2 regions of the Sporomusa sphaeroides DSM 2875 genome follow, and region 2 is predicted to be linked to the other one. Evidence: riboswitches for the same ligand, from Rfam matches in the RefSeq annotation. Region 2 holds a riboswitch; the other holds the start of a gene.
What was found. A riboswitch is a leader RNA that binds a small molecule or an ion and turns the genes downstream of it on or off. The one in region 2 is predicted to bind cobalamin.
Positions count from the first base shown of each region.

Region 1: another riboswitch for cobalamin. It lies ahead of SPSPH_RS12555 (hypothetical protein); the one in region 2 lies ahead of SPSPH_RS03165 (sirohydrochlorin cobaltochelatase).

Region 1 is NZ_CP146991.1:2,652,464-2,667,673, reverse strand. Features, by position in the region: gene SPSPH_RS12595 (zinc-ribbon domain containing protein) at 1-249, opposite strand, end outside; gene SPSPH_RS12590 (nickel/cobalt transporter) at 430-1,296, opposite strand; gene SPSPH_RS12585 (DUF1007 family protein) at 1,317-1,871, opposite strand; gene spoIIP (stage II sporulation protein P) at 2,214-3,254, opposite strand; gene SPSPH_RS12575 (hypothetical protein) at 3,751-4,146, shown strand; gene SPSPH_RS12570 (Fur family transcriptional regulator) at 4,192-4,644, shown strand; gene SPSPH_RS12565 (hypothetical protein) at 4,656-4,799, shown strand; gene SPSPH_RS12560 (LysR family transcriptional regulator) at 4,934-5,827, opposite strand; cobalamin riboswitch at 5,954-6,139, shown strand; gene SPSPH_RS12555 (hypothetical protein) at 6,550-7,857, shown strand; gene SPSPH_RS12550 (ABC transporter substrate-binding protein) at 7,897-9,519, shown strand; gene SPSPH_RS12545 (ABC transporter permease) at 9,606-10,589, shown strand; gene SPSPH_RS12540 (ABC transporter permease) at 10,586-11,452, shown strand; gene SPSPH_RS12535 (ABC transporter ATP-binding protein) at 11,465-12,400, shown strand; gene SPSPH_RS12530 (ABC transporter ATP-binding protein) at 12,390-13,001, shown strand; gene SPSPH_RS12525 (methyl-accepting chemotaxis protein) at 13,243-14,946, shown strand.
Region 2 is NZ_CP146991.1:696,845-712,522, forward strand. Features, by position in the region: gene SPSPH_RS03155 (HD-GYP domain-containing protein) at 104-676, shown strand; gene SPSPH_RS03160 (hypothetical protein) at 715-1,413, shown strand; cobalamin riboswitch at 1,454-1,634, shown strand; gene SPSPH_RS03165 (sirohydrochlorin cobaltochelatase) at 1,862-2,794, shown strand; cobalamin riboswitch at 2,804-2,987, shown strand; gene SPSPH_RS03170 (hypothetical protein) at 3,148-4,788, shown strand; gene SPSPH_RS03175 (ABC transporter ATP-binding protein) at 4,792-6,522, shown strand; gene SPSPH_RS03180 (energy-coupling factor transporter transmembrane component T family protein) at 6,470-7,357, shown strand; gene SPSPH_RS03185 (PQQ-binding-like beta-propeller repeat protein) at 7,362-8,780, shown strand; gene SPSPH_RS03190 (ABC transporter substrate-binding protein) at 8,818-9,804, shown strand; gene cobN (cobaltochelatase subunit CobN) at 9,869-13,585, shown strand; gene SPSPH_RS03200 (radical SAM/SPASM domain-containing protein) at 13,591-14,670, shown strand; gene SPSPH_RS03205 (amino acid ABC transporter permease) at 14,777-15,427, opposite strand; gene SPSPH_RS03210 (amino acid ABC transporter permease) at 15,424-15,678, opposite strand, start outside.

The DNA.
Region 1 (15,210 bases), 2.0 Mb from region 2:
GCGATCGCCGCTAGGGCGGAAAGGGACCTGGGTTTTGGCACCACACTCGGCGCAAATTGCATCATACATTTCTCTTTGAGGCCTGCCGGCACTGCCGGATCCTGACTGTCGCTTGCGGGCGGCCCGACACGCGGGGCAACGGCCGGGATCATTGGTAAACCCTTTTTCAGCGAAAAACTCCTGCTCGGATGCTGTGAATACAAATTCAGCACCACACTCACGGCAAGTTAACGTTTTGTCACTAAACATGATAGATTCCTCCTTAGAAACCTCTTGAATAAATCAATAATATTCATAAATAGTAATATTATTGATTAAAGTATAGCACTAAATTACTCCCAGTCAAGAGTTACTTATGATGGTATGATCTGCTGGAGTTACAGAGTTTATTACCATAACTCATGACAGAAATCAACTTGTACACCATGCTTAGAGCAATTTTTGAATATTTGGCAGTGTAATCAATAAGCCGAATAGAATAAAGAATAAAGCGCTCATTAATGTAAAAAAGCGCCCCGGTGTTGCGGATTTGTAAGAGCGAGTAGCCGTATTCTTAATCAGCCAGACAGTCATAGCCACTAAAAAGAGTGTTAGGCCCATTCCCAGTGCGAAGGCTGCTACAAGGAGCAGTCCGTTTACAATCATATTCGTGGTTAGGCAATAGATAAACATGGCAGTCGCGAGCGGACAGGGAACAATGCCGATGGATAGGGTAATCCAAGCGGGATGAACCGATTGCAAGTCATTAGAGGGCGTCTTGGTTGTAGATGGCTGTTTAGAATAGTGCTTGTAATTTTCGGCAAACAATTGCAAGCCAGTTATGGCTAAAATTACTCCTGAGGTGACATTGAGCCAAAGATACATGGTTCCCATCGTTCCGGGCAGATATTTTCCAACAAGATAAAAAATAGAGACAACAATGGCAACCGCACTGAACGCATGAAGAAAGGTTGCGCCTATTGCTACGAATGCAATATCCTTAAGATGACGTCGCTGGGATAGAATCCAGCCCGTGATAATCGACTTACCGTGTCCGGGACCTATCGCGTGGATTGCCCCGTATAAAAATGAAGAAGCAAGTAATGCTTGAAAAAGCTCTGTACTGTAGCTATCGCGCAGCAGTTTAATTTTTACGGCAGCGTCTTTATTAAATTCTGATTGCAGCTTTGTAATGTAATACATGAACTGATCCCACCTATTGAAATTATTGATCTGAAAAAAAACAATCAAAAGAATAGTTACCAGAAATAAAATGGTAAACCTGTTTGATCTGCAGTTTCTTAAATCAATCAGCATGACTAATGCCTCCAATCAGATTACCGCGCAATATTTATCTTATCAATATATTGCTCGGTGAGAATGGTCAAAGACGGGATGGGTCCCTTTAACTGCGAAGTGGTGAAAAAGCCGGAACTTGTTTGATATGCAATAAAGTTGGAACGGTCGTTAAACCATACTTTAACAGCTTTTTTAACCGGATGGTAAACGCCAATGGTGAATGAGTATACCAGCTGCCCTTGATCCACAGTCAGGCTGACGGCAGCGGGAGCCAATACATCAACCGCTGAGCCATCGATTTCTACACGAAAATAATTGGCAAGCTGTGCAGGACGCGGGAACCCTTCCAGTGTGAGAATTTCTTTTTGTTGTGATGTGCTTAGCGATAATGTCGCGTTCAGTGTTTCTGGTCCGACAAATTCCATCGTGGACATATCGTCAAAGTACCATCTAACACTAAAAAAAGTAAAGATCGTACCACTAAAAGCAAAATGGGCTCTAGGCGTGACAAAGATATGAGGATGGGCTGAGGCTGTAATACTTTCGGACAAAATTCCGATCATAATCAATAGGCACAAAATAAACTTTTGCAAAGAACTTACCTCCATTAAAACTGTTCGAAAAAAGTAGAATTTATAAATTTAACTCTGACGCTAAGCATTCTAGGACAACCAACATAAAGACTGATGTAAATATATGCTGATTACAATTAATAATATTCCTAGTTAATATAAAAACTAATTGGCGAAATTGAAGCAGATATGAATTTCTGTATTGAAGGTGCGTAAAGTTGATATTTCCCTACAAAACAAGCAACGACAACTCCCTTGTACTGTTTTAGCTAGGAAGTTGCCGTTGTTTTATAATTTTTCTATCCGAGTTTACTCTGACTCGCGTAAATTTCCGGTTGCAAATTGCAGTTCTGGCAAACCCGATCATTTGGCAAGTATCTCTGCCACAATATCAGCGATAATTTCAATCGTACGGATAGTCTCTTCTTTCGTGTTATATTGACAACCCATCTCGAACAATAAAGCATGAGGATGCAGATGCTGATTATAACGCCAGTCTACCACATCCATTCCAAGGGATACACCCGGATAATACTGATTTAATTTATCATCAATGGCCTTGGCGAACGCATAGTTTTGTTCCCATCGAGGCTGTTCCAACCCCGGCTGGCCCTTTCCGACGATAATCAAAATTCGTGCCATCGGTACACCATTAATGACAACCGTAGTTTCGTCCCGCCTGCCGGCATCTCGATGGATATCAAATAAGGCTTGCAGCGAAGGGTTCTCTTTGACCATTTGTTGCACGGTAATTTCCGACTTATTATAGGCTTTCATGAAACTGGGGTAGTCGTGGATATCACTACTTTGAATGGCGATAACGTTATGTTTAGCAAATTGTTTAACCATTGCTGCGCCGACCTCCACGATATCGCCGCGCTGGCCGCCAGGCGTGTGAGTCACTCCGGAATTTGGAATGAAAGATTCGGAAGTGTGAGTGTGGTAAATTCCCACCAAAGGTTTTCCTCTTTTAGGCAAGTCTGACTGGCTTACCTTAGGGAGACTAGGCAGACTTACGATACTAACTTGTGGAGGTATGGTGAATATGGAAGCAACCGGTATTTCAGCTCTAAATAATGACCGGATATCTGTAATGTCTATTTCTGTGAAGAACAGGAGCAGATTACGCAGCACAGCCTTAACGATATGCGGGGGCTTCTTCGGCGGATGGGGGGGTTCAATTACGGTTTGCAGGCCGGGAATGCCCTGCGATAATACTCCATGCCACTGTGACCGGAAGTGAGTAGTCGGTAGATCAAACGACGATGGAGTTATAACTGGAATGGTATAATTGTTCAGGCAAAAATAAGATAGGAGCAATATCGCTGCCCCGACCAGGATAATGACTTTGCTCCAGTATTGTTTTTTTCTGGTATAGCACTTTCGCTGGGATATTATTAACATTTCTGCCTCCAATTAGATATACATTTGTATTCTATATGCGAGGCGGTAAGTTGATATGACAAGCTGGTTGCAGCATTCCATGCAGCTCTTTTGTCGCTTAATGGAAAGGTAAGGATGCCATTCTTGTAGATTGACTAATTATTTTCGTTTAATGTGCAATAAAAATACTAAAAAATTAATCATAATATTACTATTTAGGTGTGTATTGTGTTATGAAAATATTGACCTTATGATAGGAGTTAGATAGAAAGACTATTACTTATATCCACTTTTTGTAAATTTATTTCCAGGTATTGCTTATCTTGTTCTAAATAGGTAAAATATTAAATAATAATAATCTTAATTAAAAAACTGAGGAAGAGAAACTGTGAACAAAATCATAAAATTTCTTAAAGAAAAAGATTGCCGGGTTACTATGCAGAGGATAGTTGCTATTTTTATTATAGTACTGTTTCCTTTTAATCAGGCCTTTGCCTGAGAGTGTGACTCAGGCCCTTTGTATAAGGGCTTTCCTGTAAACAAAGCCACCGGCTATTTTGCCAGAGAATTCGATAAAGCAGCACCGGTTCCAGGTGTAAATTGGAGCGATGAAGATTATCTTTGGCTGACAGGAGCTGCTCAAAAAGGCTGGATAGTCAAAACGTCGCCACAAGACGTAAAACCGGGAGCTCTTATCGTAGGGGTTGATCAAGCCCGTAACGCCTTAATCGCCATTGTACAAGAAGTTAAGGATGGAAAGATTATTTATGAAAAGTTGGACAAAGCGGGAAAAGTAATAAGATGTATAACTGCTCCAGAATCATTGCAGCGTGAAATAAATTTCTCCGGTTATATTTGGCCTGAGCGAATCAAAAATGGGAGAGCAAGGATGTTGTTGCCGGTTCTACCTTAAATATAGTAAAATGATAAAAAATATTGTTACTAATTAGGAGATGTATTGTCATTGTTAAACGATATTATTGAAAAGCTCCGGACTAAAGGTTGTAAAATAACACCGCAGCGCAGGATAATAATCCAATCCTTACTTAAGCTTGATAAGTTTCCCACAGCGTTAGAGCTTTGCAATGATATCAGACAAACTAATCCCGAGATCGGCTTGGACACTGTATACCGAAATCTAGGTTTACTTGTCAATATGGGGATTGTCAATCAGATCAACTTGCATGGTAAGGATACGAAGGTCTTTGAACTGGCCCTTGGTGAACATCACCATCACCTGATTTGCCTCAACTGTGGGACGGCTAGTTGTTTGGATTATTGCCCGGTGGATGAGAAAGAATTGCAAAAGACAGTGGGATTGAGATTTGAGATCATCGGTCATTCTCTTGAACTATACGGTTACTGTCAAAAATGCAAGGCACTAACTTCATTGCCTCAACGTTTAAAGTAGGAATAACATTGATGATTCAAACTGTTACAGCGATGCAGCCAAATGCCTCGCCGACCGCTGCCGCAGTTGATGATTTGCTCAAAGAAGGCCATGAAGGTCCAAACCGGATGCATGTACATATTATGTGCATCCGGTTTGGACCTTCATTTTTATGATTCGACATAAAAAACTATGGCGGTAGGTAGAATGTAAACCATTCCACCCCAATGTTTATGCTGGTTATCGAGAAGTAGGATAATATTGATACCGCTTTGTGTTCGTAAGTGCACAAACAAAAGAGGAAGAGGGATTAAATAGGTACTGCTGTCAGATCATGCTTACTCATTATGTCAAGCCAGTCACGAACAGGCTGCCGGGTAAGACGCTTGGGATGAACCACAATATATGTCTGCCAGCGGGGCGGCAAAGGTGAGCCAGCAAAAGGAATTTCAACGACAGAATTTCTAATTAAAGCTTTTTTGACAGTAGAGCGGGTTAAGATGGCTGAACCGGTACCTTCCTCAACAAGGGAAACGATAAAAGACGGATTGCCGATGTTGGCGTGAAACCAGCGTGATCCAGGCAATAATTGAGCCATCCAATCGCTGAAAACCCCACCCCAGTTGTGAAACAGCAAATTAATTTTCCCCAGGTCTTTGACCGGCATTTCTGCCTGGCTCGCAAGCGGATCACCTGGCGGACAAACGAAAACAAAATCCTCTTCGTTACATAAAAATGTTGTAAACCGGCGAATTTTTGGTAATTGATAAACGATTGCGATATCAATGACACCATCTACCAAAGACTGCAGAATATCAGTTGAATGGCCGGCGACTGCTTTTACCGAGATACGGGGAAAGCAGCGCAGATATTCGTGATAAACCGGGAATAAGAGATTTGGCAAAGCAGAATATGTATTACCAATGACTAATCGGTCATCGAAGAAGGCTGCAGAATTTAATCGGGCTTTGCCGTTCTCGAAGTCTTCCAATATATGCTGGGCATAGGGAAGAAACATGAGACCGCTCTGCGTCAGGGACACATGCTGATTATCCCTTGTAAACAGTTTTTGTCCCAACGTTTTTTCCAGCTCAGCTATACGGGCGCTGACTGTTGACTGGACAATATTTTGTATTTCCGCCGTTTTTGAGAAGCTTTTTGTTTGTGTTAAAATTTGCATCGTTTTCAAAACTTCAATATCCATTATGTTTACCCCTTATAGACTATATTAAAAATATCGATAGCTATTATCGGTAAATTTCGTTTTACAAATAGAAACTCCTTTATTTATAATAGGATTAATTCTGCGTAGAAAATTTAGAACTTAAAAATTAAATAGGATTAAACAGGTGTCGCTATTGCGACTTAATAGAGAAACCGGTTAAACGCCGGTGCGGTCCCGCCACTGTAATGGGGAGCAAAGCCATGATTATGCCACTGGGAACAAAGATTTCTGGGAAGGTATGGCAGCGTGATGATCCAAAGCCAGGAGAACTGCCTGTATGACAATCACCGTTTAACTTGCGAGCGACAAGGAGGGGATTAAAAACGGCAGTTATATAACCCGTTTACTGATTAACAGCCCTTTCCTTTTTGATAAAGGAAAGGGCTGTTTTATTGCGCAGGTCATATTGGTAATTGATAAATGTAAGTTATTTCTCTGTACAGTGTATTTAATATATCGATAATTATTATCGACATATTTCGTTTTACAAATAGAAACTCCATTACTATAATGAGAACAGTTCTTAATTAGGTGGAAAATTTAAAACTTAAAAATCAAATAGGATTCATAGAGAAAACGATTAAACGCCGGTGCGATCCCGCCGCTGTAATGGGAGGGGAGCAAAGCTATGATCTATACCAAAGCAGTTCATACTCGTTTTGGTTCATAGAGGATACATAATAAAAGAAGGGAAGGAAAGCATGAAAAAAAAGATAATTGCGGGACTTGCATTGACGCTGTTGACCAGTTTTGGAGGGCTATCGGCGGAGGGAAATTCCTATGCCGACGTTCCCCAAAATCACTGGGTTTATGCAGAAATTGATGCATTGGTGCAGGACAAGCTGATTGTAGGCTATGATGCGGCTGTATATGACAAGAATAAAGTAGCTACCCGCTATGAAATGGCTCGGTTTTTAGCAAATGCCCTGAGTAAATATGAGCAGGCTGACACACAGCAAAAGACGAAGATTGACCGGCTGGCACAGGAATTTGCCGTAGAACTTAATACACTGGGCGTTCGGACGGCCCAAACGAAGCAATATCTCCCGCAAGAACCGGTTCAGCCGGCAAAAGAGACGAAAGCAAAGAAAACATCGGTTACAATTGACGGCGAGACCTTAATTGAAGCCATGGATGTGGACAGTGTTGAACACGCCGGCAGCGAAGCCTATAATTGGCGGCAGCGACTGCATATCAACGCCGACTTCAATGACCGGGTCAGCTATAAATCGCGCATTCAGGCCGGCGGTAAATTCGGCAGCGGCAACTCAAGCAATGAAATGCGCTTTACCCGTAGTTTTATTCAAGTAAAAGATTTTTTTGGCGTTAATCAGTTTCAGGCTGGACGCCTGCCGCTGGCTACTGGGCGTTATATGGCCATGGCGCTGCAGGGAGATGCCGACGGCTTTGCGTTGAGGCATCAGTTTGACAAGACCAGACTGGACGGCTATTGGGTGGTTCCGGAAAAAGATACGCATGTACGGGGCGTAAACCTGAATTTTGCTCCGGAAAAATCCTTTGAATACAATATAGGCTATATTGCTGCCGATACCAGCCCCAAAACCAGTACTCCGGCGGCCAATTATGTAGATGCCGGCCTTTCCTGGGAAATGAAAAAAGGTGTTACCAGCGTGCTTAACTATACAAAATCCGATGCCCCGGGCTCACCCAACGCATGGGCGGCACAATTGTCGTATAACTGGGTAAGCGGCAAACGTCAAACAGGCTTTTATACATATGAAGGTCTTGTAAACAACCGCGTACCGCATGATCAGGCCATTGCCATCATCTATCGGGATATTGAGAAGAATGCCTTGCCGGGCCATTACGGAAATTTTGGCGGTTTTGGAAAAGTTGATCAAAACGGACACAAAGGTTTTATGCTTGGCTATCAGAATATGGTGATGGACGGTATCCGTCTGTCCCTGCAGTATCAAAATCTGGAGGAAAAAACAACCGGTGATCGCGACCATCGCTATTACGGAGCCTTTGATATGTATTTTAATTAAATGGCCTGTTTGGATAACAGAAAGGAAGGGGATTGAAAAGTGAGTGACAAGAGTTATAAGAGAATCGTTGCAATAACTATGGCAATGCTTATGCTGGGCAGTGTTCTCCTGACAGGTTGCGGCGGCAGCAAAGAAGAGAAACCACAGGCAACTGCGAAAGACGAGATTGTTGTCGCTATCGGCGGCGAGAAGGCATCTGGTTTTGACCCGGTTACCGGCTGGGGCGCTCAGGGAGGAACTTTATTTCAGAGTAAGTTATTGGATGTCAGCCCGGACAACAAAATAGTCAATGATCTGGCAACCGATTATAAAGTAAGCAGTGATGGACTAACCTGGACTTTTACTATCCGTGAAGGTGTAAAGTTTCATGATGGCAAACTGCTGACTGCTAAGGATGTGGCTTTTACCTTTAATAAGACAAAGGCAGCCGCCAGTTTTGTTGATTTAACCGAGATGGATAAAGCGGAAGCCATTGATGATAAGACTGTTGTTTTCCATATGAAGCATCCGATGTCTATTTTTCCGTACCAGGTTGCAACCCTGGGAATTGTACCTGAACATTTATATGGTGACGGCAAAGCATATGCCCAACAGCCGGTTGGTTCAGGCCCGTATAAGTTTGTCCAGTGGGATAGAGGTCAGCAGCTTATTGTAGAACGCAATGATGATTATTATGGCGGTAAAGCCCCGTTTAAACGGATTGTATTCTTATTCTTAAATAATGATGCCGCTTATGCAGCGGCACAGGCCGGCAAGGTAGATGTGGTAAAAACGACGGAAGCATTGGCGGTCAAACCGATACCGGGCTATAACGTTGTAGACTGCAAGACCTTTGATTTCCGTTCTGTCTCACTGCCTGTCCAAAAGCCGGGCGGCAAAAGCGGGGAAGGTTATGAGGTCGGTAATGAGGTTACCAGCGATATTACAATCAGAAAAGCTCTGGCTATGGGCGTAAACCGAAAGCAAATCATTGACACCGTATTGAATGGGTATGGACAGCCTGTATTTACGATTTCCGATTATCTGCCATGGGAGAATACAGAGATCAAATGGAAAGACGGCGATATTGACGGTGCAAAAGTGCTGCTGGATAAAAACGGCTGGATTGATACAAATGGCGACGGAATCCGTGAAAAGAATGGTTTAAACGCGGAGTTCCATCTCGTTTATGAGGCCGGTGATTCCACTCGTGAATCGATTGCCATGGCATTCAGTGAACAGGCGAAAGCGCTGGGCATCCAGGTTATTGCCGATGGACTTGGGTCTTCCGACCGGGTCAGCCATAAGCATAAAGATGCTTTTCTCCTGGGGGGCGGCGCCTACAGCCCTGTCTATATGCTGAATGCCCTGCACAGTAGGTTTGCGGCCAAAGGTGGATGGTTTAATATTGTTGCGTATAAGAATCCTGTTGTGGACGGTTATCTGGATGCGGCAATTGGCGCGCTGGATGAGCAGACAGCTAATGAGAACTGGCGCAAAGCCCAGTGGGACGGTCAGACAGGCGGCAGCATTCAGGGAGATGCTCCGTATATTTATCTCATGAACATCAGCCACCTGTATTTTGTCCGGGACGGTCTTGATCTTGGCAAACAAAAATGGCATCCTCATGATCATGGGTTTGTTGTGATTAGCAATATTATGGACTGGTCATGGAAAAAGTAAACTAAATTAAATCCGCAATGAGCCCTGGTGCGGCAGCGGTGCTGTCTGCTCCGGGGCCTGGGTTTGTCTGAGAGGAGGAAATACGAATGAATATGGCCACCTATGTAGGCCGCACGTTGATACGGGGTGTCGGCCTGCTGATTGCGGTTGTTATTGTAACCTTTGTGCTTGTCCAAGCGTCGCCGATTGATCCGGTGGAAGCTTATATTACGGCGGAAAATCCGGTGTCTCAGGAGCAAAGGGAAGCAATTGCCGCATACTGGGGTCTAAATGATCCACCCCTGGAACGGTTGGGCAAATGGATCAGCGCACTGGCCCATGGAGATATGGGAACATCCATGTATTACCGGCAGCCAGTGGTGGAAGTGATACAGGTTCATTTTATGAATTCGTTAATGCTGATGGCGGTTGCCTGGATTCTCTCGGGTTTTTTCGGCTTTGCTTTAGGTGTTGTTGCGGCTGCTTACCAACATACGAGAGTAGACAGCTTCATCAAAGTATATTGCCTGCTCATTGCATCTGCACCGGCATTTTGGCTGGGGCTGCTCATTCTGATGGTATTTGCCGTATGGCTGGGCTGGTTTCCCATTGCCCTGGGCACGCCTATCGGCAAGGAGGCAGCACAGGTTACCTTTGGCGACCGCCTATATCACCTGGTATTGCCGGCCCTTACTTTAGCGATCGCAGGAACTTCCCAGATTGCTCTGCATACCAGACAAAAATTAATTGATGTATTAAACAGCGACTATGCTGTATTTGCCACAGCCCGCGGTGAAACGAGATGGCAGATTGTTTATCACCATGGCTTGCGTAATATTTTGTTACCGGCTGTTACCTTACAGTTTGGTTCAATCAGTGAATTATTCGGCGGGTCGGTACTCGCTGAGAATGTCTTTTCTTATACGGGGTTAGGCTATGTGGCAGTCGTTGCCGGGACAAAACTGGATTTGCCGCTGCTCCTAGGAATTGCTTTATGCAGCGGATTTTTCGTCTTTACAGGGAATCTGATTGCTAACTTGCTGTATCCGTTGATTGATCCGCAAATCAGGGAGGGAGGGGATATAGCATGAGTCATACAATTTGCCAGGCTGACCAAAAGGGTGTATCCTTTTGGCAGTTCAATCTTCGTACCCGTACGTTGATAGCTACTGGTGGTGCGCTTCTTATCTTAGCGGTGATTGCCGCTGCCGGCGTACTCCTTGACCCTTCCGCTTATGCACCGCAGTTTCAGCAGAAGAATCTTGCACCATCACTGGTTCATCCCTTCGGAACGGACTGGATGGGACGCGATATGTTTATGCGAACAGTAAAGGGATTATCCACCAGTCTGTGGATCGGACTGCTGGCAGCCACCGTAAGTTCGGTTATTGCCGTTATGCTGGGGGTTGCGGCAGCTACCATGGGACGCAGGGTTGACAGCCTTATCCTGTGGCTTGTGGATTTAATGCAGGGTATTCCCCATTTGATTTTATTAATGCTCATATCCTTCGTCCTGGGGAAAGGCATGCTGGGGGTATGGCTGGGAGTGGCGCTGACTCACTGGCCGATGCTGGCGAGGGTAATTCGGGCGGAAGTATTGGCAGTGAAGAATTCCCAGTATGTGCTTGCAGCCAGAAAGCTGGGATCAAGCCGCTGGAAAATCGCCGTTAGACACATCTTTCCTCATGTTGTACCGCAGTATATTGTGGGATTGATTTTGCTTTTTCCTCATGCCATTTTGCATGAGGCGTCCATTACCTTTTTAGGATTCGGACTTTTGCCGCGTGAACCGGCGGTAGGCATTATTCTGTCCGAATCCATGCGGTATCTGACAGTGGGAATGTGGTGGCTGACCGTACTTCCCGGTGCCTCCCTGCTCATTATGGTACTGCTGTTGGATATGATCGGCGAAAATTTGCGAAAATTGATGAATCCGGCAAGCGCTGAGAACTAGGAGGGAAAAGGGATGGCAAACAATGATACTGTGCCGGTATTGGATATACAAAATCTCTCTGTCAAATTCCGTATGTATGACAAAGGGCTCAGGCAAAGTGAGCTTCAGGTTATTTCCGATATCAGCCTGAATATTAAAGCCGGGGAAATTGTAGCAGTCGCCGGATCATCAGGCAGTGGCAAAAGCTTGCTTGCCCATGCGGTTTTAGGAATTTTGCCGAAAAATGCTATTGTCAACGGCAGTATGCAATATTGTGGAACAGAGCTTACTCCTCAAGCTCAGGCGAATTTAAGGGGACGCGATATTGCGCTGGTGCCGCAGTCAGTCTCTTATCTTGATCCGCTTAAAAAAGTCGGTCCCCAGGTGCAGGGCTTGTATGGTACGAAAGCACAGCAGTCGCAGGTATTTAAACGATTTGAACTGTCTGAAGAAACGGCGGAAAAATATCCGTTTCAGCTGTCGGGCGGCATGGCGCGGCGGATACTTGTTTCCACGGCGGTTATCAGCGATGCAAAGCTTATCATTGCCGATGAACCAACACCGGGACTCAGCCCCGAAATTGCTGAGACGACAATGAAATTTTTCCGGGAATTGGCTGATGAAGGTAGGGCAGTCATGCTGATTACGCACGATATTGATTTGGCTTTTATGTTTGCCGACCGGATTGCAGTATTTTATGCCGGCACAACGGTGGAAGTTGCGCCTGTTGCCGATTTTATTCAGGGCGGTGATGCCCTGCGGCACCCTTACAGCCGGGCCCTATGGAATGCTTTGCCGCAAAACGGCTTTAAGCCGATTGCAGGGGGCCAGCCTTATGCCGGCAGTTTAAAGTGCGGCTGCCCTTACGCAGCACGCTGCTGCCATAGCTCAGTTGAGTGCACTACCGCTAAAACTATAAAAATGCAAAAAGTCAGGGGTGGGGAGGTACGCTGCTGTCATGCTACTTGAGGCAAAAAATATCAGTTTCCGTTACCGGAAGGGGCCGTGGATACTAAAAGATGTTACTTTATCTGTTGGTGAGGGCGAGCGGGTTGGCCTGGTTGGCCCGTCCGGGTACGGTAAGAGTACGTTGTCTAAAATATTGGCAGGCTATATAAAACCGACATCTGGCGAGGTACTGCTTGATGGCAGGGAGTTGCAGGAAGAAGGACACAGTCCGGTGCAACTGATCTATCAGCACCCGGAAAAGGCAATAAATCCTTTATGGCGCATGAAAGATATCTTAAATGAAGGCTGGGTTCCGGACCAACTTACACTCGATTCCATAGGCATTGAACAAGGGTGGCTTGAGCGGTGCCCAGGCGAATTATCAGGTGGTGAAATGCAGCGCTTTTGCATTGCCCGGGTACTTGGCCCAAAGACAAGGTTTTTAATCGCCGATGAAATGAGCACAATGCTTGATGTGATTACACAGGCTCAGATATGGGAACTGATGGTTCGGATTATTGAAGACCGCCGCATGGGTCTGATTGTGGTTACCCATAATAAGGCACTGGCTGAAAAAGTATGCACCCGCATTATTTCTCTGCCGGAACTGAATAAACTGTAACCATATTTGCTTGCCTGCATACTCAGAATGCAGTGCAAGTTCTGATATAAGTTCAAGATATGTAAGACGAGATAACCGACTTAAGAGTTAATTATGTACGGGAGTGCCATTTGGCACTCCCGTACATAATTAACTAAACCTTAACTGTTTTGTAACCTGTACGAAAAGTTACTATGCCATAATAAAACAAGATAGCTATATCTTACCAACTTACTTATTTACTTTTAAGGAGATGGCAAAAATGACGACCAGACGGTATCCGATCATTGTACAGCTTACTGCTATTTTTACGGTGACAATTTTATTTTTTCTCGTAATATTAGGGTATGTGCTATATAGTTACTCAAACACTACAACCGCGATAGTAGAATATAGTGATAAGGTTAACACTGCCTCGGCAAAGCTGATCATGGTCAAAGATGCCCATACTGATTTTACCCGGGCGCTGCTGAATATGCGCGGTTTCCTGTTTTATGCTGACGGGGCAGTTCAATACGAACAAGGTTATCGCAGCAATTTCGGCAACAGTTATGAGACGGTAAAAAAATATAATGAGACTGCCCGGAACAGCGATGAAAATGCCGGCCAATTAGAAAAACTGCTGGCTGAATATCTTGTACTTGGCGATAAAGCGATAGCAGCCAAAAAAAATAATGATCCTGACCTGAACAAAGTGCTTAATGCGGGGCGTCAATTAGTTGACCAGATTGATGCTCAGTTTGTAGTTACAGCCCAAAAACTAGGCAACGCCATCAATGCCGATAGCAATTTTCTAATCAATCAATCAAAGGTACAAAGCCAAATCGGGATGATGGCCGGCATAATTGTGACGATTTTAGCAATACTTGTCGCGGTTATTTATAGCAGGCAAGTAACTATCCGTCTGAATAACCTAAAAACTGAGGTATCGGCGGTTGGTGCGCTGGACTTAAGCAGACCTGATTTCCATGCGACTCGCAATGATGAAATTGGCGATATGGCCGAAGCTATTATAAATATGAAGCGCACACTACGCGGTATTGTTGGCCAGATTAAGAACAATGCCGATACATTGGCGGCATCGTCTGAAGAACTCACCGCGAACTCAGAACAGTCAGCCCAGGCGGCTAACCAAATTGCAGCTTCGATTACCAGAGTAGCCACAGGAGCCAATGAGCAATTAGCGGCAGCCAATGAGGCATCTACTGTAGTTGAGAACATGTCGGCCGGTATACAGCAGGTAGCCGCCAACATAACCCAGGTTGCAGAGCAATCCATCCAGGCGGCCGGGAAGGCCGATGAAGGCGGCAAGGCCGTTGAACAGGCAGTTAGTCAAATGCTTCAGGTTGAAGACACTGTTAACACTTCGGCAGAGGTCGTGGCCAAGCTGGGGGAACGCTCAAAGGAGATTGGCCAGATTGTGGACACTATTTCCGGCATCGCCGGTCAAACCAATTTGCTGGCCCTTAACGCAGCCATCGAGGCAGCAAGAGCGGGCGAACAGGGAAGAGGTTTCGCCGTAGTAGCCGAGGAAGTCCGCAAGCTTGCCGAGCAGTCCCAGGAAGCAGCCAAGAAGATTGCAGAGCTGATTGGGGAAATCCAGGGAGATACCGATAAGGCTGTCGTGGCTATGAACAACGGTACGCGAGAAGTAAAAGCCGGAGCTGAGGTCGTCAATGCCGCAGGAAGGGCCTTCCATGAAATCGTAGAAGTGGTGTCGTGTGTATCCAAACAGGTGGGTGAGAGTTCTGCGGCCATTCAGCAAATAGCAGGCGAAAGTCAGCAGATTGTGGGAACGGTTACAACGATTGACACCCTCAGCAAGATGTCGGCCGGAGAGGCTCAAACCGTTTCGGCAGCCACTGAGGAACAACTGGCTTCAACGGCAGATATTGCGGCCTCCAGCGAAGAACTGTCAAGGCTGGCTCAAGCACTCCAAATGGAAATGGTTAAGTTTCGGGTATAGTGATTTTGAAAAGTAATTAACCTGTTTTTAATTAGAATATAACAATGAATTTTTATTTATTTGTTATGATTAAAATACAGACTGCATAAATCATTCAATTGTCTCGACAAGCGGGAATCAGGAGGTGCTATCAGATAAATGTCGCGAGTTAGATTTAGGGATGTTTTGAACTTGTTGCTTCAGGCTTTTGTTGTTAGTGCCTTGCTATTATTATTGTTTTGGCCAAGAAATTAAATCAATACGGAATTCTGTAAAATTTGCAGA
Region 2 (15,678 bases):
AGCGGGAGATAATAGCGTAATGCTCCCATCACTGTCGTGGGTCCTGCCCTTCGCTTTAACGGTTTTGACTGACTAAGACGGTTTATAAACAAGGAGGATACCAATGAGGAGAATTGAAAAGTTAATGGAACTTTTTCACAACTATGACCCCGCTACATTGAGGCATTGTCAAAGTGTTGGTATGCACATGCTGGAATGGGCGGATTGTATGGGGTTTTCCGATAAAAAAATACAAATAGCATATTATTGTGGCTTAATGCATGATATCGGCAGATTGTGCCTGCCTGGCAATGTATTTAATAAACTTGAACCATTATCAGACGACGAACAGGATATGCACAAACTTCATACGGTATATGGCTGGGTCATCCTTAATAGTGTGGGGCTGAAGGAAATAAGTCCTATTGTTCGTTATCACCATGAACGGTATGATGGAACAGGATATCCGGAAGGCCTGAAAGAAGCCGAAATTCCCTTTTTAAGCAGAATGCTTTCTATCTGCGATGCTTTCGATGAGATGACAAACAGGCAAGGAACGAATAATCTAAGCGGCCGCCAGGCGTTGCAAGCAGTGGAAACCTGCGCCGGGACACGGTTTGATCCGTGGCTGTGCCGGCAATTTGTCAGTTATATAAGGAAAGTAGAAACACTAAAAGCGGTTGCTAATTTCGCATAAACCGGTTGATATCAGATAATATAAGAGGGATGTGTAGTATGATTTTACATATTGCTAACGGCTCAATACTGAAATCCTATTTAGAGACTAAAGGCATTTCAGGCCAGAAGATTATTGCGTTTAATGAATCCATGATTACCGGGAAATGCGCGGAGACAATTTTTAGTGAGGAATTCTTTCAATTACGGGCAGAAACCTTACAGGTTGATTATGAGCGCTATAACGAATTGACGGTGACAGAACTAGAGGCATTATTAAGTCACTCGTATTCGGAGATTATATTATGGTTTGATGCCGATATGTTTTGTCAGATGAATATTTTAACCTTGTGCGCCTATCTGGATGCCAGCAACTATCAGGGGGAAGTGCATTTGCATATTATCCGGCACGATTTTTGGCAATATGATAGTTTGCAGGACATAATACTTATATCCTATCAAATTAACCCTGCGGGATATTACGAGATATACCGGGAGGTTCTCTTGCAAAGATGGCCAGCAAGAGAAAAGTATCCGGTTTTTGCAGAATTAAACGCAGGAATTAACTTGTACACAAACTATATTTCCGCTAATAGTGATATTCGGTTAGCCATAACAAAAATGGTTAAAGAAAACAAAGATAAACCGTTTGTAATAAAAGAAATAAACGAGAAATATCCGCATTATGGTATCGGTGATTACAATATTCAGCTGATTTATCGTGATATAGTAGATACGATTCAGCTTAATATGGATTGACAATCACTTCCTGCAGTGTTATGCTAATTTCATAAGAAAACTACATATGTTAGAGATAGGTGCCTTACAGGCTTAATAGGGAAGACCGGTTAAATGCCGGCGCGGTCCCGCCACTGTAACGGGGAGCAGGCTTAAGATATACCACTGGGATGTATTTTCTGGGAAGGTTTAAGCAGGCTATGATCCGGAGTCAGGAGAACTGCCTATCTGACAATCGCCGTTTGTTACCCACGAGGTATGGGGAGGGGATTATAGTAGGCGCTTTTATGGCGTAACTGGCTAATTCGCTCCTGGTTTACACACCAGGAGCTTTCTGTTCGGGCTACTGTTCAAACCTCTCACCGCTACGGTTGAGAGGTTTGCTGTTTTAATCACAGGCTGCTCCCATCATCCTGGTAACGAAGGCGTGTCCGGTACTCAAAAAATATGAAGGAGTTGTTTTTGGCCAATGAAAAACATCTATTCGATTATCACCACCCTGTGCATGCTGGCTGTATTTGGCTGCGTAAGTCTGGTTCCGTCACTGGCAGCGGCTGCACCGGCTCAGGCAGGCAAAAAGGCTATTTTAGTTGTAAGCTTTGGTACTACGTATCCTGAAACCTTAAAGACAACCATTGAAGCTGTTGAAACCAAAATAAAAGCAGAATTTCCCGAGTACGAAGTTCGCCGGGCTTTTACTTCCCGGATTATCATTAAAAGAATTGCTGAACGTGACGGCGTGAAAATCGATACCGAAAAAGAAGCGCTTGACCGTTTAAAAGCCGAAGGCTTTAATGAAGTTATTGTTCAGCCGCTGCATATTGCTGCCGGTGAAGAGTTTGATTTGGTGAAGGGTGTTGTAAAACATCATGAAGCCGCTAAAACCTTTGACAAAATTGCGTTAGGCAGACCTATTATGTATTTTATGGGACAAGAAGAGAAACCTGATGACTATTTAGCTGCTGCTAAAGCATTAGAAAACCAGTTCCCCAAACAGAAAAAAGACGAAGCCATTGTACTGATGGGACATGGTGGCAGCCATCCCGGAAATTCGGCTTATGCCGCCATGCAGCTTAAATTACAGGATGAAGGCTATAAAAACGTATATCTGTTCACCGTGGAAGGGTATCCGTCCTTCGACAATATGCTGGCTAAATTAAAAGCCAACAAAGTAAAAAAAGTTACTCTTATGCCGTTCATGCTGGTAGCCGGTGACCATGCTACCAACGATATGGCCGGTGATGAAGAGGATTCAGCAAAAAGCCAGCTTATTGCCGCCGGCTTTAAAGTAGACACTTATGTGCATGGCTTGGGTGAAAATGCAGGTTTTCAAGATATTTATGTCCAACATGTTAAAGATGCCATTGATGAACTGAATAACCCGGAAGCTAAAAAGCACTAAAAGCAAAACCAAATAACAAAAGAGTTAGGTGCCCTACGGGGCTTAATAGGGAAGTCCGGTGAAAAGCCGGCGCGGTCCCGCCACTGTAATGGGGAGCAAATCCAAGAATATGCCACTGGGATGAAAAGTCCTGGGAAGGTTTGGATGAGCCGTGAACCAGAGTCAGGAGAACTGCCTAGCTGACAGTCGCCGTTTTACCCACGAGGCATGGGGAGGGGATTACAGTAGATGGTATGTATGCTGAAGACTCACGGGCCCTGGGGTGCCGGATGCTGCAAAATATATCAAAACTGAAAATACATTCCCACGCGTAAGCGCGGGAATGTATTTTTTTTATCTAAGGGGGCAAGGATTTGACCATCAAAAAAGCACTGACCGGCGTCGTGGCAGTGCTGTTGGTAATGTTGACAATTACCGGACAGGCCCAGGAGGGAGTATCTTTTTCCTGTCAATTTCCGTATTATCTGGGAAAGGTCAGGGATTCTGTGATTCCCGGCGGGCAGACGGCAGCGCTGTTTAGTATTGAACATCGTGGTCTAAGCGACACAACGGTGACAGTGACCATCAGTCTGCCGCCTGGCTTTAGCCCGGCCGGTTCTCAGGAAAACTGGGAGGTAACCAGGCAAGCAGACCGGTATTCCTTAACCAGAGATATGCTGCTGTCGGGAGGGTATAGTCAGTGGTATGATTTGCTGTCCCTGCAGGTGGCGGCAGATTTGCCGCCCGGCAGGTATACCGCTGCCGTGACGGCAGGAGACAATACACAGCAGATACCGGTTACCGTAGGGGCCGGTACCGGTGACGCCGCCGTGCCGGTCACACTGGCAGGTATGGTTCTGCCGTTGGATAAGGACGGCAAAACCGATGACCGTGTAGGGCGCAATGTCTTGGTGCTGCGGGACAGACAATGGGATTACTACAAAAATTTATTTATTGGCAAAGGCGCTTCGAATCAAGAAATTGAGGCCATTCACCCGGTAACTCACCTGGGCGTGGATATTGTCAATCCAGCCGGGGTGCAAAAACTGGTTATTGTTACCGTTCATCTCTTAGATGCGGGTCGTCAGCCGGTGAGCGGCTTGTTTACTCCCGGTGCGACCAATGAAGATGTCGATGGCGGCGCGCTGGATGGTCACAAGGAATATTTAGAGATGTTTACGGCTTTGAACGGTGACTCCCGGCAGCGCCTGCAGCTGCCTGTATATGCGGATGAACGCAATTTGACCGGCGGGGATTATATCCTCCGGGCAGAACTGAGCGACGGGGTCAAGGCGCCGTTGCTGTACGAAGTGCCGCTTACTATTATCAAAAAAGACAACAAAGCCCTGATAGTAGTCAGTAGTGCCGCCCTGGCGGTATTGACAGGCTTGCTGCTTTCCCTCAAGCGCCTGCGGCGAGTATTGGCGGTGCTGAAAACACGCTGGCTGGTAACCATTGCCTTGTTTGGTGCGGCAGCTTTTGCGGTGGTCAATGTACCGTCCACTTTATTAAATGATTTTTTTCATATTTTGCTGGGCCCATTCGGATTTTTAATTACCGGCCTGTTTAGCAGCATATTTCTCTATATGATGGTGGTGGCGCTGGTCATACTCATTCCCCAGCCCGGGGTGGTGGCGCTGATGACCGTTGTTCGCATGCTGCTCGGGATGCTGGCATTTGGTCAAATCTCACCCATTGGCCTGTTATCCTATGGTCTGCATGCGCTGCTGCTGGAGCTGCTGATTTATGGCAGTGGCATGTATGGCTGGCTGCAGCAACGGGAAGACAACCCCATACCCTGGGACAAGATCGCGCTGTTGGCTGTCAGCTGTGCGGTGGCTGATACCATCGCAGCCTATGTGAGCTTGCAGGCGATGGCGTTTTTGTACCGCATGTATTATGCTGCCTGGTATATTGCATTGGTCTTACTGTTTAACGGCTTTATCTATACCATAATCGGCGCCGCCTGTGGCACAGCCTTAGGCAAACGACTGGCCAGAGTAGGGGGAGATTGACCAATGGACAGTATAGTATGCTTTAATAATGTTTCCTTTACCTATCGGCATCGCAGCAGTCCCAGTATCAGTAGCGTCAGTTTCCGGGTTTCCCCAGGCGATTTCCTGCTGCTGACAGGTGCGACCGGTTGTGGCAAAAGCACTTTGTTAAAAATGCTTAACGGACTGATTCCCCATGAAAGCGGCGGCAAGCTTGAGGGAGACGTGGTTGTCGGCGGACGTTCGGTGAGTGGCTTGAGTGTGGCGGAGATGAGCCGTACCGTGGGCATGGTATTTCAGAATCCGGATGATCAGATTTTTTCCACAACCGTGTTTGATGAAGTGGCTTTTGTCCTGGAAAATATGGGAATGACGGCAGTTCAGCTCGAACCTCAGGTCAAAGAAGCGTTAGCCTTGGTAGGTCTTGCCGATAAGGCAAAAGCCAGTGTGCATGCACTGTCAGGAGGACAAAAACAGCGCCTGGCGGTAGCCGCCGTACTGGCAGCCAAACCACAGGTACTGGCACTGGATGAACCTATCAGCCAGCTTGATCCGCAGGGAGCCGCGGAATTGCTGTCCGTATTGCAGCAACTGAATGCCAATCTGGGAATTACCATTATTATTGTTGAGCACCGCCTGCATGAAGTACTGCCTTTATGTCACAAGGCAGCCATTATGGATGCCGGACGGCTCATCTGGCAGGGCAGGCGTGAAGAGGCTTACAACTGCCAGGAAATGTTTGCTGCTTACGGTCTCAGGCTCCCCCAGCCTGTTACCCTTTGTCATCATCTGGGGGTTGCGGCGCGTTCGGCTCAGGTTGACGATGCCGTGGCAGCCATCCGGCAGCATTATGCCATTCCGGTTCCCGCTATCAGTCCGGTTCCCGCAGCGGCGGCATCGCTGCCTGTAGGACAACACCTGTTGCCAATACCGGCAATCCAGGCCAAACAAGTATTTTTTCATTATGATAACCCGGCGCAAATGGTGCTGAACGGGGTTGATTTGACAGTTGCCGCAGGCCAATTTATTGCCCTTATGGGCAGTAACGGGGCCGGCAAGTCTACCTTGCTGCACTTGCTGGGCGGGTTGCTTAAACCGGCAGCCGGTGAAATGCAGATACTGGGACAAAGGGTTAGGGCAGTATCGCCGGCTGTGGGAATGGTGCTGCAAAATCCGGATTTTATGCTGTTTAACAGTACTGTGCAGGAGGAAATCGGTTTTAGCCTGCGCCAGCAAAGCAAAGACAATACCGACGGCTGGACAGAGTACTGCGAACTATTGACAGACAGGCTAGGTTTAGGCGGCTTGAGGGAGGATTTCCCGCTGGCTTTGAGCCGCGGTCAACGCTTGCGGGTGGCTATTGCCGCCGTTTTGGCCAATGAGCCGCAGGTCCTGCTGCTGGATGAGCCAACAACAGGCCAGGATATTGGCCATATTGAGGATATCGCGCTCTTGCTCAGGGAATATACCCGGCAGGGTGGCAGTATTATATTTTGCACCCATGATACCGAGGTGGCAGCACGGTTTGCCGATCGAATCATTGTTATGCGGCAGGGGCAAATTGTGGCCGACGGCACACCGGCTGCGGTTTTTCAGGATCAGGCCATGCTTAAGGCCAGCGGACTTAAACCGCCTGCGATCCTGCTTGCCGCTCAGGCCCTGTATGGCGGCACCGCGCTTACTGTGGAGGAGGTGGTAGGATATGTACGACAGGCATGTCTGGGAAGCTACACCGGGGAACACCCTGCTTCATAAGATTGATGTCCGGACAAAACTGGTGTTATTGCTCCTGCTGGCAGCTATGGTGCTGCTGGTGGACAGCCCGCGTTCACTATTTCTGCTGTTTTGTCTGGTGCTGAGCCTGCACCTGCTGGCGCGCTCCTCTATGGGCAGGTGGCGTATCCTTATGGTCTTTATTCTACTGGGTATTTGGGGTTCCATGACCAGCCAGGCGCTGTTTTACAGCAGTGAGCCGCGAACCATTATCGCTTGTCTGGTGTCGCCGGCCGCACCGGGAATCGGCGCATTGACAGGAGGGGTGTATGTTTACCGGGAAGGCTTGGAATATGGCGCCGTGCAGGCCTTGCGTTCAGGAACTATGCTGGCTTTGGGCCTCCTGATTAACTGGACCTCCGATCCCCGGCAGTTATTGCGCAGCCTGCTGGCCTGGAAGCTGCCTTACGAACTGGGCTTTATGCTGATAACCGGTCTCAGGTTTCTGCCGGTCATTTTTCAGGAGACCGGTGTTGTTCTGACGGCACAGCGTCTCAGAGGCTTTAACCCGTTCCGGACAATATCGCCCCGGCGGCTCATTCAAACAGCCTTTCAAACCTTGTTTCCCATTCTGGCACGGACTTTGCGCCGGGCGGCGACTTTGGCATCTTCTGTCGAAAGCCGCGGCTTTGGCCGGGAAACACCGCAGGTGCCTTTGCCGGTATGGTCCTGCAAGGAACGCCTGGTTTGCCATAGCCTGCTGCTGACAGTGGTGGGTCTGATACTTCTTAAGATAATGGATTCACTGCAATTTAACGGTTTCTTATATGTGTCATCCTTGCGGGGGGTATATGATTTGATGAAGGTGTGGCTGTAAAACTATGAAAAAAGTCATCACAGCAGGAATTACTCTCTTATTTCTCGGTACGTTAGGAGCATTAGCCGCCCATATTTTTGGCATGAGCACCCATGTGAGCCTGACTGGCAAACAAAACGGTACACAGACAGGCGCTTATGGCAAAGTAATGGAAGTGGTTTTAGGCCAAACGGAAGTATATAATTATCAGCGAATGGGCTTTAACCGGGGCTTTATCCGATTTTCCCCTGATAGCAGCTTTTTGGCCGTCGGTTCGGAAACAGGGGAAGTGCTGCTTTATAATACCAAGGGCAGCCTTATCTGGCGTAAAAACATGGGGCTGGGTAAGCTGACCGCACTGGAATTTTCGCCGGACGGCCGTTCGGTGCTTGTCGGCGAAAGCAGTCAGCAGGGATGGCTGGTGTGCCTGCGCGTCAAAGATGGCAGTGAGCTGTGGCGGCAGGCCAGTGTACAGGAACTGGGTGTCAATATTAAGGAAAAAACCTATCCCGGTATAGCCGCCATCCGGACAGATGCCGCCGGTATGGTTTATGCCGTGGCCCAGCGGTATATCAAGCACGCCGACGGGCGCAACCAGTATGCCGGGCGTATCTATAAATTTACACCTGACGGGGAAAGGATCGGTATGTTCCCCACTGATCACAATCTGGATTGCTGGGTAAGCTGGATTAGTGTGGATAAGGCAGGTGAACAGGCTGCGTTTGCCACCGCTAATTTTGATGTGGCAACCTATCGGTATGACAAGAATATCTATTGTCTGGACGGTGGGCTCAAGGCTGTATTGTGGAGCAATTACGCAGAGTTGGTCCCGCCTTATCAGAATGTTACCATGCGTACAAGCCCTGAGCTTAGCCCTGACGGAAAGTATGCGTCTGCTATTGCCAGCGACGGGCGCTGTTTTTTATTTGACAGCCGGGAAGGGCAGAAATTATGGCAGCGCAGTATCAGCTACCCGCAGAAGATTGGCGGTGTCACAATTAATGCCACCGGCAGCAATAGTTTGATCATAGGGGAATATGCCGTATACACAACAGGCAATACCTACAATAAGGCCAATTGGCAGCTGCCAACCCCGGTGGAGCACCCTAACTCCAACAGCCTGTTTGTGTTTGACATGCAGGGCAAGCTGATCAATAGCTATAAACTTGACGGCACGATTGAGGAAATGGCTGCAGGCAGCAAGCTGGCCGTGTTGGCCGTAGGCCGGAATGTCCGTTCCAAGGATCCGTCAATGCATGGCTTGTATATTGTTACCATCCCGGAAACCCGGCTGGTTGATTACGCAGCCACCAGCGGCGGCCCGTGTATTGCTGCGGCGGTAAGTCCTGACGAACGCTATGCAGCCGCAATAGAAGCCCCTATCCAGCTTGACGATGGCCGGGTAATCGGGGAATATAAGTTAACCCTGCTGGCAAGACAGTGAGTTTCTTTACTGAAATCAACTGTAGGGAGATGAGGTTATGGGACTAAACAGCCAATGGAAGCCGTATTTTCTGCACACTGTTATCCTTGCGGTTGTAGGCTTGCTGCTGTTGCTGACCGGCGGCTGCACCGGTTCAAACAGTATAAATCCGCCGGGAACTGACAGCGGTTCCGGCAGTTATGAGCTGGCAGACAGTACCGGTTATGTAGTCCGGTTGCCGCAAAAACCGCAGAGAATAGTATCACTTTCTATCAGCGGGGATGAGATTTTGATGGCACTGGTAGCACCCCGGCGGATTGCCGCCCTGACTTACCTGGCAGATGACGGGGGTATCTCCAATATAGTAGAACAAGCCAAAGCCATTCCCGGTAAAGTACGGGGTAATGCCGAGAGCGTTATCCCGACGCAACCCGATCTGGTGCTGATGCCTGACTGGTATCCGGCGGAATTTATGCAAACTCTCAGGGACGCAGGTCTCACGGTCTATGTTTACAAAACACCTGACACCATTGAAGAAGTGAAACAATCGGTTAGGCAAATTGCCCGCGTAGTCGGGGAGGAAGAGGCCGGCGAACAGGTGGTGGCCGACATGGACCGGCAACTGACGCAGACTAGCGACAGAGTGAAGCACATTGCCGCCGGTGAGCAAAAGGTGGTTATCTATTACAGCCTCATGGGCGGCACCAACGGTAAGCACAGTACCTTTGAAGATATTTGCCGGCAGGCAGGGGTAATCAATGGTGCGGCGGCAGCGGGACTGGAGAGGGGGGCATTATTGTCCAAAGAGCAGCTGGTTGCCATTAATCCGGATATCATTATTCTGCCTGTCTGGGATTATACCGGCACAACAGATATGAAAAAATTCGCCGACGATATCCAAAATGATCCTGCGCTGCAATCGGTCAAAGCCATTCAGGACCGGCAGCTGATTGCTGTGCCTGACAGGCATTTTAACAGCACCTCCCAGTATATTGTACAGGCGGTGCAGGATATCGCGCAGGCGGCCTACCCGCAGTATTTTTAGATACCGGCTGGTGATCGTGCAAGAGTGCGCTTGGCTGGAGCAAGTTGGGAGAGGAGTGAGTGGTATGGGACGCATATTGTTTATGTGCAATATTGACCGTCAATTTGTCATGATGGAAAAGGCCAGAGAGCAACTAATCGAAGAGAAATATCTGTCTGAGGAAGGTGATGTCATTTTCCTGCATGACACTCTGGCATGGGGAACCGAGTGGCAAAATAGCTTTCTTGCCAGTGACCTGGTGGTGTTTTCCTGGATGGGAATGGGACGGGATACGCGTTTTCTCAAGGAAGCGGTTGAGTTTTTAAGGAAAAATAAAATCAGGCATGTTATGCTGGCAAGTGAAATACAGCCGGAAGATGCGCTTGGCGGCGTAACGCCGGAGGACAGGAACACCATGCGCCGGTATTTATCCTATAGCGGTCTGGACAATTACCGTAACCTTTGGTTATGGCTCAATAACCGCTATTGTCAGCAGGCCTATGAATGTCAGCCGCCGTGCGAGCTGGCCTGGAATGGCATTTTTCACCCGCGGGCCGCTGCATTTTTTACCGATGCCGAGCAATACCGGCAGCTGTTTTGCAAGCCCGGGCAAGGGACTGTCGGCATCGTCTTTCCCCGGGATGAATGGATATGGTCTGATTTGACCTATCAGAGCCGGCTGATTGAGGCTATCGAAGCGCGGGGGCTTAATGTTATTGCCGTCTTTAGCCATTGGGCGCGTAACGCCGAGCTTAACGCCCCGGGAGTCGATGATGCTGTGAATGCCTTTTTTTATTATAAGAATCTGCCGGCAATTGATGTGCTGATTAATACCTTTAAATTTTCCCTGACGGTAGGCAAGCCTGTTGATCAGGAATTTTTACATAAGCTGGGCGTGCCGGTATTGCAGGCCTATACCTTACTCCGGCCGCGGGAGGTATGGCAGGAAAGCATAGAAGGACTCACCCCGATGGAAATTTCCTGCAGTATTGCCATGCCCGAATTTGACGGCTGTTTGCATGCTGTTCCCATCGCCGGCAAAGAACAAATGCCTGACGGTACGACAAAATACCAGATACTGCCGGAACGAATTGAGCGGGTGGCCGCCAAAGCCGCCAAATGGTCCAATTTGCGGCGCAAAGCCAATAGCCAAAAGAAAATTGCTATTATATTTCATAATTATCCGGCTACCAATTCCAATATTGGCAGTGCCCAGGGAATGGATTCGCCGGCCAGCATCCGGCTGCTCTTAGAACGTATGGCCGGGCGGGGGTATACAGTTGACGCCATCCCGCCTGACAGCCGGGCGCTTATGGATAGTCTGCTGGCTGCCGCTACCAACGATCGCCGTTTTTTGTCCGAGGCGGTGGTAGCGCAAGCACCAGGCAAGGTATCGGCTGCTGAGTACCGCCAGTGGTTTGATTTACTTGCGCCCCGGACGCAGGAACAACTTAGCGGGGACTGGGGCGAGCCGCCGGGTGATGTATTTAACTATGACGAAAAACTGTTGGTGCCTGGTATGCTGAACGGCAATATTTTTATTACCGTACAGCCGCCGCGCGGTTTTGGCGAGGACCCCGGCAAGCTGTATCATTCGCCGGACTGTGCTCCCACCCACCATTACCTGGCTTACTATCACTGGATCCGGGATATCTGGCAGGCTGATGCCGTTGTGCATGTGGGCACCCACGGCACACTGGAATGGCTGCCAGGCAAAGGCACAGGCCTGTCGGCCACCTGCTACCCGGATTTAGCCATCGGTGACTTGCCGAATATATATCCTTATCTTATCAGCATTGTCGGTGAGGGTACTCAGGCCAAGCGGCGCGGGGCAGCCTGCCTGATTGGGCATTTGCCGGCGCCCATGAGTCAGTCCGGTACCTATGATCAACTGGCAGAGCTGGAAAAACTGCTGGATGAATACTGCCATTTTGCCCAAAACCAGCCGGACAATATCCAGGTTGTCGCCAGCCTGATCACCGAAAAGGTGGTGGAAGCCAAGCTTGAAGAGGATATGGGACAGGCGGCAGGCGAAACCTTTGACGATTACGTGCAGCGGCTGCACGGCTATATCAGCGATATTAAAAACATGCAGATCCGGGTAGGGCTGCATGTCCTTGGCTGTCCGCCGCAAGGGGACACTTTGATCGAATATTTGCTGGCCCTGACCCGGCTGGCAAACGGGGATACGCCGTCACTTCCCGAAACCATCGCAGCCATGCATGGGTATGACTACTATGAACTGTTGGCCGGGAGCGGTAAGCTGCTGCCGGATGGCAGCAAAACCTGCGGCGTCTTGCTGGATGAAATCGGACAGCAGTGCCGGGAGGTTATTGTCTGGCTGTGCGACCATGATTTTGACCTGCAAGCGGCTGAACAAGCGGCACAACTGCCGTGGGCTGCCGGAGCCGGTCCTGAACGCCAAGAACAGCTCAGGCAAACGGTACGGTATATCTGTCAGACACTTGCCCCTAATCTCAGTAAGACCGAACAGGAAATCACCAATTTGCTGGGCGCATTAGAAGGCCGGTTTGTCGAACCCGGACCGGCAGGTGCACCCACCAGCGGCATGGCCGATATATTGCCGACAGGCCGCAATTTCTATGGGGTTGATCCGCGGACCTTGCCGACTCCGGCTGCCTGGGAACTGGGTCAGACTTTGGGAGACGGTGTGATTGAACGTTACATTGCCGACGAAGGCCATTATCCGGAAAATATTGGTATGATTTTCTGGAGTGGTGCCAATATGCGCAGCCACGGACAGTGTATTGCCGAATTTCTCTATTTTCTGGGCGTGCGCCCGGTATGGCAGCGGGGCAGCCAACGGGTTGTTGATGTAGAGGTTATTCCGCTGGCAGAGCTCAAACGGCCGCGGATTGACGTAACCGCCCGTATTGGCGGCTTGTTTCGCGACACCCTGCCGATGGCGGTAAAATGGATGGACAAAGCTGTCAGCCTTGTCGCCAATCTGGAAGAAAGCAGTGAGGTTAACTATATCCGCAAGCATGTCCTGGCAGATTCGGCACAGCTGGCCGGACAGGGTATTGAGCAAGCGGCTGCCTGGGAACAGGCCTGCTACCGGGTGTTCGGCTGCCCGCCAGGCACTTATGGTGCCGGTGTTGGCCACCTGCTGGAGGAAAAGAACTGGGAAACCATTGACGATTTGGCCAAAGTATATGTACGCTGGGGGGCCCATGCTTATGGCGCCAAGAGCAGCGGTGCCTTTGTGCCGGAGCTCTTCAGCCGCCGGTTGGCAAGCCTGGATGTTACTGTGAAAAACGAAGATAACCGGGAAGTGCATATGCTCAATTCGGATGATTTTAATTCCTACCATGGCGGTATGATTGCCGCTGTCCGCAGTCTGAAAGGGGAGGCCCCCCGCTCCTATTGTGGCGATAGCTCCAACCGCCGGCAGGTCAAGCTCCGGAGTCTGGACGAAGAATTTAAACGCCTGTTTCGCGGTGAAGTCATGAACCCCAAATATATTGAAGGCATGAAACAGCATGGGTATAAAGGCGCGGCTGACTTAGCCTCGGTGGTGGCTCACTGCTACGAATGGGATGCCACCAGCGCGGTGATGGAGGATTGGATGTACAACGGCCTGGCGGAGAAATATGCTCTTGATCAGAAGATGCAGGAATGGATGAAAGACGTTAATCCCTGGGCGCTGCAGCGGATTGCCGAAAAGCTGCTGGAGGCCGGGATACGCGGCCTATGGCAGGTTGATGATAAGACCAGGCAGGAATTGCAGCAAATCTATCTGGATATTGACAGTGAGCTCGAAGAACGGAGTGACAGGTAACTGCTATGGTGAGAATGCTAATATTGAGCCTGACAGGTGCATGTAATTTTGCCTGCAAGTATTGTTATGCCCACGAACATCCGCCGGAACTAATGGATGCCGCCACCGGGATTGCTGCCGTGGAAATGGCGGCAGCGGACGGCCAGGCCTTTATCCTGCAATTCACCGGCGGCGAGCCGTTGCTAAACTTTCCGGTAATGCAAGAGATTATCCGTCATGTACGGGAAAATGGCCTGCCTGCCATCCTGCAGCTGCAGACAAATGCCTCGTTGCTGACCCGGGAAATGGCGGCTGTGCTGAAAGCCGGTCAGGTAGGTATCGGCATCAGCCTTGACGGGCGGCCGGATGTCAACGACAGGCAGCGCTGCCTGCCTGACGGTCAGGGAACCTGCCGCCAGATTTTACAAGGTGCCGGCCAGTTAGCTGCCCAGGGGATGGCTGCAGGTATAACCTGTGTTGTTACCAATGAAAACGTGAAAAATTTGGCCGGTATTGTAGAAATGGCTTATTACCTGGGAAATGTACGGCGGATTGGCTTTGATCTCTTACGTTCCCAGGGTAAGGGCGGTGCGGTTACCCCGCCTTCGTCGGCTGCCGTATGGCAGGGAGTAAAAGAAGCCCTGGAGACAGCGGAACGTATGGCTAAACAGACCGGCATATCCCTGCTCTTTTCTCAGGTTGAACGGGTGGACACGCTGTCCAGGAAACAGATGCCGGGGTTTGGTCACTGTCATGCCATGAACGGCGAAGCAGCTTTTGTCGATGCACAGGGAAATTTGTATGCCTGCGCATCGCTGGCCGGCAATCCAGATTTCTGTCTGGGACATGTAACAACAGGATTGGATAAGGCCAGACAGAAAAAAGTTGCGTCTTTGATTCAGGAAGGAATGAGTTTTTGCCGGCACTGCCCCTCATTTTCCTTGTGCGGCGGTGCGTGCTTTGCCCGCTGGTACGGGGCAGGCTGCGGCAATCAGGGGTATGCCGCCGAGTGTGCGTTAAAACAGGTGGCTATCGAGTGGTATCTGGCACATCAGGGAAAGGGGCAAAGTGGTCATGAAAGTTGCGTTACTGCATGTAGATGTTAGCGGCGGCCGCAGAAGCCGGAGCGAAATGGGTTGAGATACCTCTCAATAATAAAGGCCGGTTACTCAGTAACGAGCAACCGGCCTTTTGACAGGCAGTTGTCCTTATTTAAGAATTGCTCAGCATCAGCCGGCGCTGCAGGGAGCGTGCATAGGACGACAAGGCAAAGTTGAGTATGAAATATGTGGCAGCGATCATGGCAAACAGCGTAAATACCTGAGCGGTTGTACCATATTTGCCCATAATAATCATGCCCTTGCCGGTCAATTCTTCAATACCTACCGCCCAGACAAAGGAAGTATCCTTAATAACCGTTGTTCCCTGAGAGACAAGGGGCGGAATGACATTTTTCAGCGCCTGCGGCAGCACGATATGCCGGAGTATCTGCACATAGCTAAAGCCCTGAGACTTGCCGGCCTCCCACTGTCCCTGCGGGATGGAGTTCAAACCGCCGCGGACTATTTCGGCAACAATGGCTGAGGTAAATACCGTCATCGCTGCTATTCCTGCCTGTACCGGCGGCAAGTTGGTCATAAATCTGAAGCCGAGAATAAAGAGCAGTGTCGGTGTATTCCGCACGGTTTCAACATATACAGCCGCAACCGGAGCAAAGATGCGGTGACCGGAAAAGCGGGCTACCCCCAGAACGATGCCCAACAGTAGGCTGAGTACGATGGAAAAAAGCGCAATCTCCAGCGTGATTAGCAGGCCGTCAGCCAGGAACAAGAGTATTTCCGGTGCAAAGAGATCACTGATCATGCGCGGCTCACCTCCGTCTGGCGTTCCAATTTTCGGGCATAGGCGGCCAAGGGCAGGCAAAGGCTAATATACAACAGGCCTGTTGCCACATACGCAGGACCGTAGTACAGGTTGGTAGAGGACCAGGAATCAGCCTGGTACATGAGCTCTCCACCAGCCACCATGGCCAGTACGGAGGTGTTTTTGATAAGACTTACGGCTTGATTGGTCAGTGGCGGAAAGGTCAGCCGTTTTGCCTGGGGAAGAATAAT